DNA from 3 places in the Viridibacillus sp. KH_047 genome. Region 1 is predicted to be linked to each of the others. Evidence: a T-box and tRNA genes for the amino acid it is inferred to sense, from the RefSeq annotation. Region 1 holds a T-box; the other regions hold tRNA genes.
The links. The T-box of region 1 lies ahead of ileS (isoleucine--tRNA ligase). A T-box ahead of a tRNA ligase gene usually reads a tRNA of that ligase, here a tRNA-Ile.

Region 1 (3,132 bases):
CTAAAATCACCCATTCGGATCTATATGGAAGCAAGAACCGGCAATTATTGAACTGGTTCCATCTTGGAAAAAGTGACGTAGATCAAATGAGAGTGAAGCAATTTTTAGGACAGGAATATGGGCGAATTAACGAATTTTTTAAAAACGATACTATTGAGGGAAGTAGTGCTGGGTTAGGTTTAGCGTTGACAGGACTTATAATGAGAGGCGATTTGCAAAATGATTTGAAGATCGCTGTTACTGGTGCAATTAGCGAAACGGGAGACGTATTACCAATAGGGATTTTAAAAGAAAAAATGCAAATTGCTGAGAAAGCAGGCTTTTCATTGATGATCATACCAAGTGCAAATAGAAAAGAAGCTATGGAAATACGAAAGAAACTAAACTTAAACATAAAAATTCTTGATGTCGCACAAATAGATGAAGCGGTTCTACTAATTAATGAATTAAACGATAAAAGTAATTGAACAATATATTTAAGGCATCCTACATGCTGCTTATAAGCAATACAAGATGCTTTATGTGTCTCTACAATATAGGAGCTGAGGTGTAAAATGGAGTTTATCGGGATTATGATTATTTGCGCAGTTTTTGCTGTATTTGAAGCTGTAAGGAGATTAAATAATAATGTTCTAGAGCAAACAGAAGAAATAAAAAAATTACGTGATGAGCTAAAAGAATATAGAAAAAAGACGTAGACCAGATTTAGATTTCTTATTTGCGAAGTTTCCGTCTTTATTTTATTTACTCTGAATACCTAATACTAACTTTAGGGAGTTTCGCTTCTTTTTCATCTTCTTTAATCCTTCCTTTGAATCTGGGATTACTACAGTTTTAAAGAACCAAATTCGAAGATAAAACGATTCAAAAATAATCGGTCCTTTTATACCCCGCTCCTCAAATTCAGAACCATCCTCTAATTCTGTCTCTGTTCTAATAATCTATGTATTACCAATTCCTATTTCAATAAATTTCATTTTTGATCACCGCTTCATTTTTGTTAATCATTTAATGTAAATAGTATTTGTCGTCTTACTATCGGACAAAAATAGATTTGTAAAATCAATGGTAACATATCAAATTTCAAAACTGAATTTACAAAATGACAAATACCTCTATATTCTACCTTAATTTACCTTTATCCGCCCCAAAATGAATGATTTATGCAATAAAAATTCAAGTGAAAAATCCTCTACAAACTCATATTTATCAATGGTTTCCAAGTGTTTATATACTGATTTTAGTTGCTGTGAGCGTTCGCGAAAAATAGATTTGTGTATCTTTGTGTTCTAAAACGCTATAGTGAATTCAATCTTTCTACTACATTCAGTGATTTATTTATAGATTATTTTGAATATATAATATCCTTTTCGCATTACACTATTTTCAGTCGCCTAATTCTACAAAACGTCCGTTCATTTTTGAATTATTAAATTTCTATATTCTCTATCTAATTTAACTAAACTCTAAATGTCTAAGTTTCTACACCTACAAAATAGTAACATTCCATTCTTTCATTTCTTTAAAATGCTGATACCTTCATTAATTATTGACAATTTTTTTCTGTTCTGTTACGATAATTCTCAATAAAAGCATACAAATTCGTTGATGAGAAAGAGTAGCGTTACATCTTATTCCCTAGAGAGCTGACAGATCGGTGCAAGTCAGTGTTTAAGTGTAATGTGAAGATCCTCTCTGAGAAGATAGTCTGAAGATTTAGTAGGTCTATCCGGGTGTCCGCCGTTAAAAGGAACACGTATGATTGTACGTTGCTGAGTGCTATTGAGCGGTTTTCAATAGAATTAGGGTGGTATCGCGGTTAACCCCGTCCCTTACTTGGGACGGGGTTTTTTGTATGTTTTTATATTATTTAGTATTGGAGCGATATCAATGAATTCGAATGAAGGTAAAGAAAATACAGTACAGCGTGAACAACGCATTCGTAACCTGTGGACAGAACAAGATACTTTTCAAGCTTCTGTTGATGCAAGAGAAGGACGCACACCGTTTGTTTTTTATGAAGGTCCACCGACTGCAAACGGGCTACCCCATGTAGGCCATGCATTTGGCAGAACGATTAAAGATGTTGTGGCACGTTATAAAACGATGCAAGGATTCCAAGTAGAGAGAAAAGCAGGCTGGGATACACACGGTCTTCCTGTAGAACTTGGTGTTGAAAAGCAACTAGGTATTTCAGGTAAACAAGAGATTGAACGTTATGGTATTGAGCCATTTATCAACAAATGCAAGGAAAGTGTCTTCACTTACGAGAAGAAATGGCGTTCATTTACCGAAGAATTAGGCTATTGGGTTGATATGGATGATCCCTATATGACATTAAGCAATGACTATATCGAGAGTGTATGGAACATCTTGAGTAAAGTGCATAAAGATAATTTGTTATATAAAGGACATCGTGTATCACCTTACTGCCCTAGCTGCCAAACATCATTAAGTTCTCATGAGGTCGCACAAGGTTATAAAGATGTGAAAGATTTATCTGCTACTGTGAAATTCAAATTAGCTGATAAAGAAAATGAATTCTTCTTAGGATGGACGACAACACCTTGGACTTTACCTGCTAACGTAGCCCTTGCTATGAATTCAGAGCTAATCTATGTAAAAGTTCAAAAAGAATCCGAGATCTTCATTGTTGCTAAATCATTAGTTGAAAAAGTACTAGGTGGAGATGTTGAAGTTCTAAGTGAGCACAAAGGACATGAATTTGAAGGCGTACGTTATTTGCCTCCATTCAATTATGCAACTGTCGAAAAAGGACATATCGTTGTCTTAGCTGAATACGTAACGGAGAGCAGTGGTACCGGTATCGTTCATATCGCACCGGCTTACGGTGAAGATGACTATAAAACTATTCAACAAAATAGCTTATCTTTTGTGAATGTGGTTGACTTGCAAGGTCGTTATACATCAGAGGTAGTTGATCTTGAAGGTAAATTTGTAAAAGACTGTGATGTAGATATTATTAAAATGCTATCTGAAAAAGGTCTGTTATTTAGCAAAGAAAAGTATGAGCATAGCTACCCACACTGCTGGCGTTGTGATTCCCCGCTTCTTTACTATGCGACAGATAGCTGGTTTATCAATATGTCGTCTCTGAAAGAGCAAATGCTT
Region 2 (3,132 bases), 2.1 Mb from region 1:
ACCAACAGCATGCTTACCCTATCCTACTGCGTCCCCCCATTGCTCAAATGGTAAATAGGTGGTACAGGAATATCAACCTGTTGTCCATCGCCTACGCCTATCGGCCTCGGCTTAGGTCCCGACTAACCCTGAGCGGACGAGCCTTCCTCAGGAAACCTTAGTCATTCGGTGGACGGGATTCTCACCCGTCTTTCGCTACTCATACCGGCATTCTCACTTCTAAGCGCTCCACCAGTCCTTCCGGTCTGACTTCACAGCACTTAGAACGCTCTCCTACCACGGACATCTAAGATGTCCATCCACAGCTTCGGTGAATTGTTTAGCCCCGATACATTTTCGGCGCAGCGTCACTCGACCAGTGAGCTATTACGCACTCTTTAAATGATGGCTGCTTCTGAGCCAACATCCTGGTTGTCTAAGCAACGTCACATCCTTTTCCACTTAACAATTACTTTGGGACCTTAGCTGGTGGTCTGGGCTGTTTCCCTTTTGACTACGGATCTTATCACTCGCAGTCTGACTCCCGTGCATAAATCACTGGCATTCGGAGTTTGTCTGAATTCGGTAATCCGGGATGGACCCCTAGTTCAAACAGTGCTCTACCTCCAGGATTCTCTATCACGAGGCTAGCCCTAAAGCTATTTCGGAGAGAACCAGCTATCTCCAGGTTCGATTGGAATTTCTCCGCTACCCACACCTCATCCCCGCACTTTTCAACGTACGTGGGTTCGGGCCTCCAGTAAGTGTTACCTTACCTTCACCCTGGACATGGGTAGATCACCTGGTTTCGGGTCTACAACCACATACTCATTCGCCCTATTCAGACTCGCTTTCGCTACGGCTCCGTCTTCTAAAACTTAACCTCGCATGTAATCGTAACTCGCCGGTTCATTCTACAAAAGGCACGCTATCACCCATTAACGGGCTCTAACTACTTGTAGGCACATGGTTTCAGGATCTATTTCACTCCCCTTCCGGGGTGCTTTTCACCTTTCCCTCACGGTACTGGTTCACTATCGGTCACTAGGTAGTATTTAGCCTTGGGAGATGGTCCTCCCAGATTCCGACGGAATTTCACGTGTTCCGCCGTACTCAGGATACACTCAAGAGAGAATGAACTTTCAACTACAGGGCTGTTACCTGCTCTGGCGGGCCTTTCCAGACCGCTTCATTTAACTCATTCCTTTGTAACTCCATATAGAGTGTCCTACAACCCCAAGAGGCAAGCCTCTTGGTTTGGGCTATTCCCGTTTCGCTCGCCGCTACTCAGGGAATCGATTTTTCTTTCTCTTCCTCCAGGTACTTAGATGTTTCAGTTCCCTGGGTCTGCCATCAAGACGCTATGTATTCACGTCAAGATACTGCTCCATTACGAACAGTGGGTTCCCCCATTCGGAAATCTCCGGATCAAAGCTCACTTACAGCTCCCCGAAGCATATCGGTGTTAGTGCCGTCCTTCTTCGGCTCCTAGTGCCAAGGCATCCGCCATGCGCCCTTAATAACTTAACCTAAAAGTTAGTTATTAAGCCTAAAAAACTTAATAATAAAAAATGTGTTACTTAATTTGCTTCAATGTCGTTTTATCCAGTTTTCAAAGAACAATATTGGTGGAGCCTAGCGGGATCGAACCGCTGACCTCCTGCGTGCAAGGCAGGCGCTCTCCCAGCTGAGCTAAGGCCCCAAAAAAAGAAAAATGGTGGGCCTAAATGGACTCGAACCATCGACCTCACGCTTATCAGGCGTGCGCTCTAACCAGCTGAGCTATAGGCCCCTTTTTCGGAAAAATATAAGGTTTTTATGAACCTTCAAAACTGAACGCAAGACGTTAATCGACAGATCCAAGATCTGTTTCCGTAATTATCCTTAGAAAGGAGGTGATCCAGCCGCACCTTCCGATACGGCTACCTTGTTACGACTTCACCCCAATCATCTATCCCACCTTCGGCGGCTGGCTCCATAAAGGTTACCTCACCGACTTCGGGTGTTACAAACTCTCGTGGTGTGACGGGCGGTGTGTACAAGGCCCGGGAACGTATTCACCGTGGCATGCTGATCCACGATTACTAGCGATTCCGGCTTCATGTAGGCGAGTTGCAGCCTACAATCCGAACTGAGAACGATTTTATGAGATTAGCATACCCTCGCGAGTTAGCGACTCTTTGTATCGTCCATTGTAGCACGTGTGTAGCCCAGGTCATAAGGGGCATGATGATTTGACGTCATCCCCACCTTCCTCCGGTTTGTCACCGGCAGTCACCTTAGAGTGCCCAACTTAATGATGGCAACTAAGATCAAGGGTTGCGCTCGTTGCGGGACTTAACCCAACATCTCACGACACGAGCTGACGACAACCATGCACCACCTGTCACCAATGTCCCCGAAGGGAAAACTCTATCTCTAGAGCGGTCATTGGGATGTCAAGACCTGGTAAGGTTCTTCGCGTTGCTTCGAATTAAACCACATGCTCCACCGCTTGTGCGGGCCCCCGTCAATTCCTTTGAGTTTCAACCTTGCGGCCGTACTCCCCAGGCGGAGTGCTTAATGCGTTAGCTGCAGCACTAAGGGGCGGAAACCCCCTAACACTTAGCACTCATCGTTTACGGCGTGGACTACCAGGGTATCTAATCCTGTTTGCTCCCCACGCTTTCGCGCCTCAGTGTCAGTTACAGACCAGAAAGTCGCCTTCGCCACTGGTGTTCCTCCAAATCTCTACGCATTTCACCGCTACACTTGGAATTCCACTTTCCTCTTCTGCACTCAAGTCTCCCAGTTTCCAATGACCCTCCACGGTTGAGCCGTGGGCTTTCACATCAGACTTAAGAAACCACCTGCGCGCGCTTTACGCCCAATAAATCCGGACAACGCTTGCCACCTACGTATTACCGCGGCTGCTGGCACGTAGTTAGCCGTGGCTTTCTAATAAGGTACCGTCAAGGTACGTTCAGTTACTAACGTACTTGTTCTTCCCTTACAACAGAGTTTTACGATCCGAAAACCTTCATCACTCACGCGGCGTTGCTCCATCAGACTTTCGTCCATTGTGGAAGATTCCCTACTGCTGCCTCCCGTAGGAGTTTGGGCCGTGTCTCAGTCCCAATGTGGCCGATCACCCTCTCAGGTCGGCTATGCATC
Region 3 (3,132 bases), 1.6 Mb from region 1:
ACGTGGGCAACCTACCTAGTAGATTGGGATAACTCCGGGAAACCGGGGCTAATACCGAATAATCCATTTTGTCACATGGCAAAATGCTGAAAGGCGGTTTCGGCTGTCACTACTAGATGGGCCCGCGGTGCATTAGCTAGTTGGTGGGGTAACGGCCTACCAAGGCAACGATGCATAGCCGACCTGAGAGGGTGATCGGCCACATTGGGACTGAGACACGGCCCAAACTCCTACGGGAGGCAGCAGTAGGGAATCTTCCACAATGGACGAAAGTCTGATGGAGCAACGCCGCGTGAGTGATGAAGGTTTTCGGATCGTAAAACTCTGTTGTAAGGGAAGAACAAGTACGTTAGTAACTGAACGTACCTTGACGGTACCTTATTAGAAAGCCACGGCTAACTACGTGCCAGCAGCCGCGGTAATACGTAGGTGGCAAGCGTTGTCCGGATTTATTGGGCGTAAAGCGCGCGCAGGTGGTTTCTTAAGTCTGATGTGAAAGCCCACGGCTCAACCGTGGAGGGTCATTGGAAACTGGGAGACTTGAGTGCAGAAGAGGAAAGTGGAATTCCAAGTGTAGCGGTGAAATGCGTAGAGATTTGGAGGAACACCAGTGGCGAAGGCGACTTTCTGGTCTGTAACTGACACTGAGGCGCGAAAGCGTGGGGAGCAAACAGGATTAGATACCCTGGTAGTCCACGCCGTAAACGATGAGTGCTAAGTGTTAGGGGGTTTCCGCCCCTTAGTGCTGCAGCTAACGCATTAAGCACTCCGCCTGGGGAGTACGGCCGCAAGGTTGAAACTCAAAGGAATTGACGGGGGCCCGCACAAGCGGTGGAGCATGTGGTTTAATTCGAAGCAACGCGAAGAACCTTACCAGGTCTTGACATCCCAATGACCGCTCTAGAGATAGAGTTTTCCCTTCGGGGACATTGGTGACAGGTGGTGCATGGTTGTCGTCAGCTCGTGTCGTGAGATGTTGGGTTAAGTCCCGCAACGAGCGCAACCCTTGATCTTAGTTGCCATCATTAAGTTGGGCACTCTAAGGTGACTGCCGGTGACAAACCGGAGGAAGGTGGGGATGACGTCAAATCATCATGCCCCTTATGACCTGGGCTACACACGTGCTACAATGGACGATACAAAGAGTCGCTAACTCGCGAGGGTATGCTAATCTCATAAAATCGTTCTCAGTTCGGATTGTAGGCTGCAACTCGCCTACATGAAGCCGGAATCGCTAGTAATCGTGGATCAGCATGCCACGGTGAATACGTTCCCGGGCCTTGTACACACCGCCCGTCACACCACGAGAGTTTGTAACACCCGAAGTCGGTGAGGTAACCTTTATGGAGCCAGCCGCCGAAGGTGGGATAGATGATTGGGGTGAAGTCGTAACAAGGTAGCCGTATCGGAAGGTGCGGCTGGATCACCTCCTTTCTAAGGATTATTACGGAAACAGATCTTGGATCTGTCGATTAACGTCTTGCGTTCAGTTTTGAAGGTTTATACTTCAATTATATATTTTCCTAAAAGGGGCCTATAGCTCAGCTGGTTAGAGCGCACGCCTGATAAGCGTGAGGTCGATGGTTCGAGTCCATTTAGGCCCACCATATTTTCTCTTTTTGGGGCCTTAGCTCAGCTGGGAGAGCGCCTGCCTTGCACGCAGGAGGTCAGCGGTTCGATCCCGCTAGGCTCCACCAATATTGTTCTTTGAAAACTGGATAAAACGACATTGAAGCAAATTAAGTAACACATTTTTTATTATTAAGTTTTTTAGGCTTAATAACTAACTTTTAGGTTAAGTTATTAAGGGCGCATGGCGGATGCCTTGGCACTAGGAGCCGAAGAAGGACGGCACTAACACCGATATGCTTCGGGGAGCTGTAAGTGAGCTTTGATCCGGAGATTTCCGAATGGGGGAACCCACTGTTCGTAATGGAGCAGTATCTTGACGTGAATACATAGCGTCTTGATGGCAGACCCAGGGAACTGAAACATCTAAGTACCTGGAGGAAGAGAAAGAAAAATCGATTCCCTGAGTAGCGGCGAGCGAAACGGGAATAGCCCAAACCAAGAGGCTTGCCTCTTGGGGTTGTAGGACACTCTATATGGAGTTACAAAGGAATGAGTTAAATGAAGCGGTCTGGAAAGGCCCGCCAGAGCAGGTAACAGCCCTGTAGTTGAAAGTTCATTCTCTCTTGAGTGTATCCTGAGTACGGCGGAACACGTGAAATTCCGTCGGAATCTGGGAGGACCATCTCCCAAGGCTAAATACTACCTAGTGACCGATAGTGAACCAGTACCGTGAGGGAAAGGTGAAAAGCACCCCGGAAGGGGAGTGAAATAGATCCTGAAACCATGTGCCTACAAGTAGTTAGAGCCCGTTAATGGGTGATAGCGTGCCTTTTGTAGAATGAACCGGCGAGTTACGATTACATGCGAGGTTAAGTTTTAGAAGACGGAGCCGTAGCGAAAGCGAGTCTGAATAGGGCGAATGAGTATGTGGTTGTAGACCCGAAACCAGGTGATCTACCCATGTCCAGGGTGAAGGTAAGGTAACACTTACTGGAGGCCCGAACCCACGTACGTTGAAAAGTGCGGGGATGAGGTGTGGGTAGCGGAGAAATTCCAATCGAACCTGGAGATAGCTGGTTCTCTCCGAAATAGCTTTAGGGCTAGCCTCGTGATAGAGAATCCTGGAGGTAGAGCACTGTTTGAACTAGGGGTCCATCCCGGATTACCGAATTCAGACAAACTCCGAATGCCAGTGATTTATGCACGGGAGTCAGACTGCGAGTGATAAGATCCGTAGTCAAAAGGGAAACAGCCCAGACCACCAGCTAAGGTCCCAAAGTAATTGTTAAGTGGAAAAGGATGTGACGTTGCTTAGACAACCAGGATGTTGGCTCAGAAGCAGCCATCATTTAAAGAGTGCGTAATAGCTCACTGGTCGAGTGACGCTGCGCCGAAAATGTATCGGGGCTAAACAATTCACCGAAGCTGTGGATGGACATCTTAGATGTCCGTGGTAGGAGAGCGTTCTAAGTGCTGTGAAGTCAGACCGGAAGGACTGGTGGAGCGCTTAGAAGTGAGAATGCCGGTATGAGTAGCGAAAGACGGGTGAGAATCCCGTCC

Region 2: it has a tRNA-Ile gene. The T-box ahead of ileS (isoleucine--tRNA ligase) is inferred to sense a tRNA for this amino acid. The anticodon was not compared.
Region 3: it has a tRNA-Ile gene. The T-box ahead of ileS (isoleucine--tRNA ligase) is inferred to sense a tRNA for this amino acid. The anticodon was not compared.

Annotation. Positions count from the first base shown of each region.
Region 1 covers NZ_CM174479.1:2,174,494-2,177,625, reverse strand. Annotated here, with positions in the region: gene AC3IS5_RS10885 (S16 family serine protease) at 1-467, shown strand, start outside; gene AC3IS5_RS10880 (hypothetical protein) at 555-698, shown strand; gene AC3IS5_RS10875 (DUF3977 family protein) at 741-941, opposite strand; T-box leader at 1,597-1,836, shown strand; gene ileS (isoleucine--tRNA ligase) at 1,891-3,132, shown strand, end outside.
Region 2 covers NZ_CM174479.1:104,516-107,647, reverse strand. Annotated here, with positions in the region: rRNA gene AC3IS5_RS00570 (23S ribosomal RNA) at 1-1,509, opposite strand, end outside; tRNA gene AC3IS5_RS00565 (tRNA-Ala) at 1,606-1,681, opposite strand; tRNA gene AC3IS5_RS00560 (tRNA-Ile) at 1,695-1,771, opposite strand; rRNA gene AC3IS5_RS00555 (16S ribosomal RNA) at 1,868-3,132, opposite strand, start outside.
Region 3 covers NZ_CM174479.1:565,535-568,666, forward strand. Annotated here, with positions in the region: rRNA gene AC3IS5_RS02830 (16S ribosomal RNA) at 1-1,434, shown strand, start outside; tRNA gene AC3IS5_RS02835 (tRNA-Ile) at 1,531-1,607, shown strand; tRNA gene AC3IS5_RS02840 (tRNA-Ala) at 1,622-1,697, shown strand; rRNA gene AC3IS5_RS02845 (23S ribosomal RNA) at 1,794-3,132, shown strand, end outside.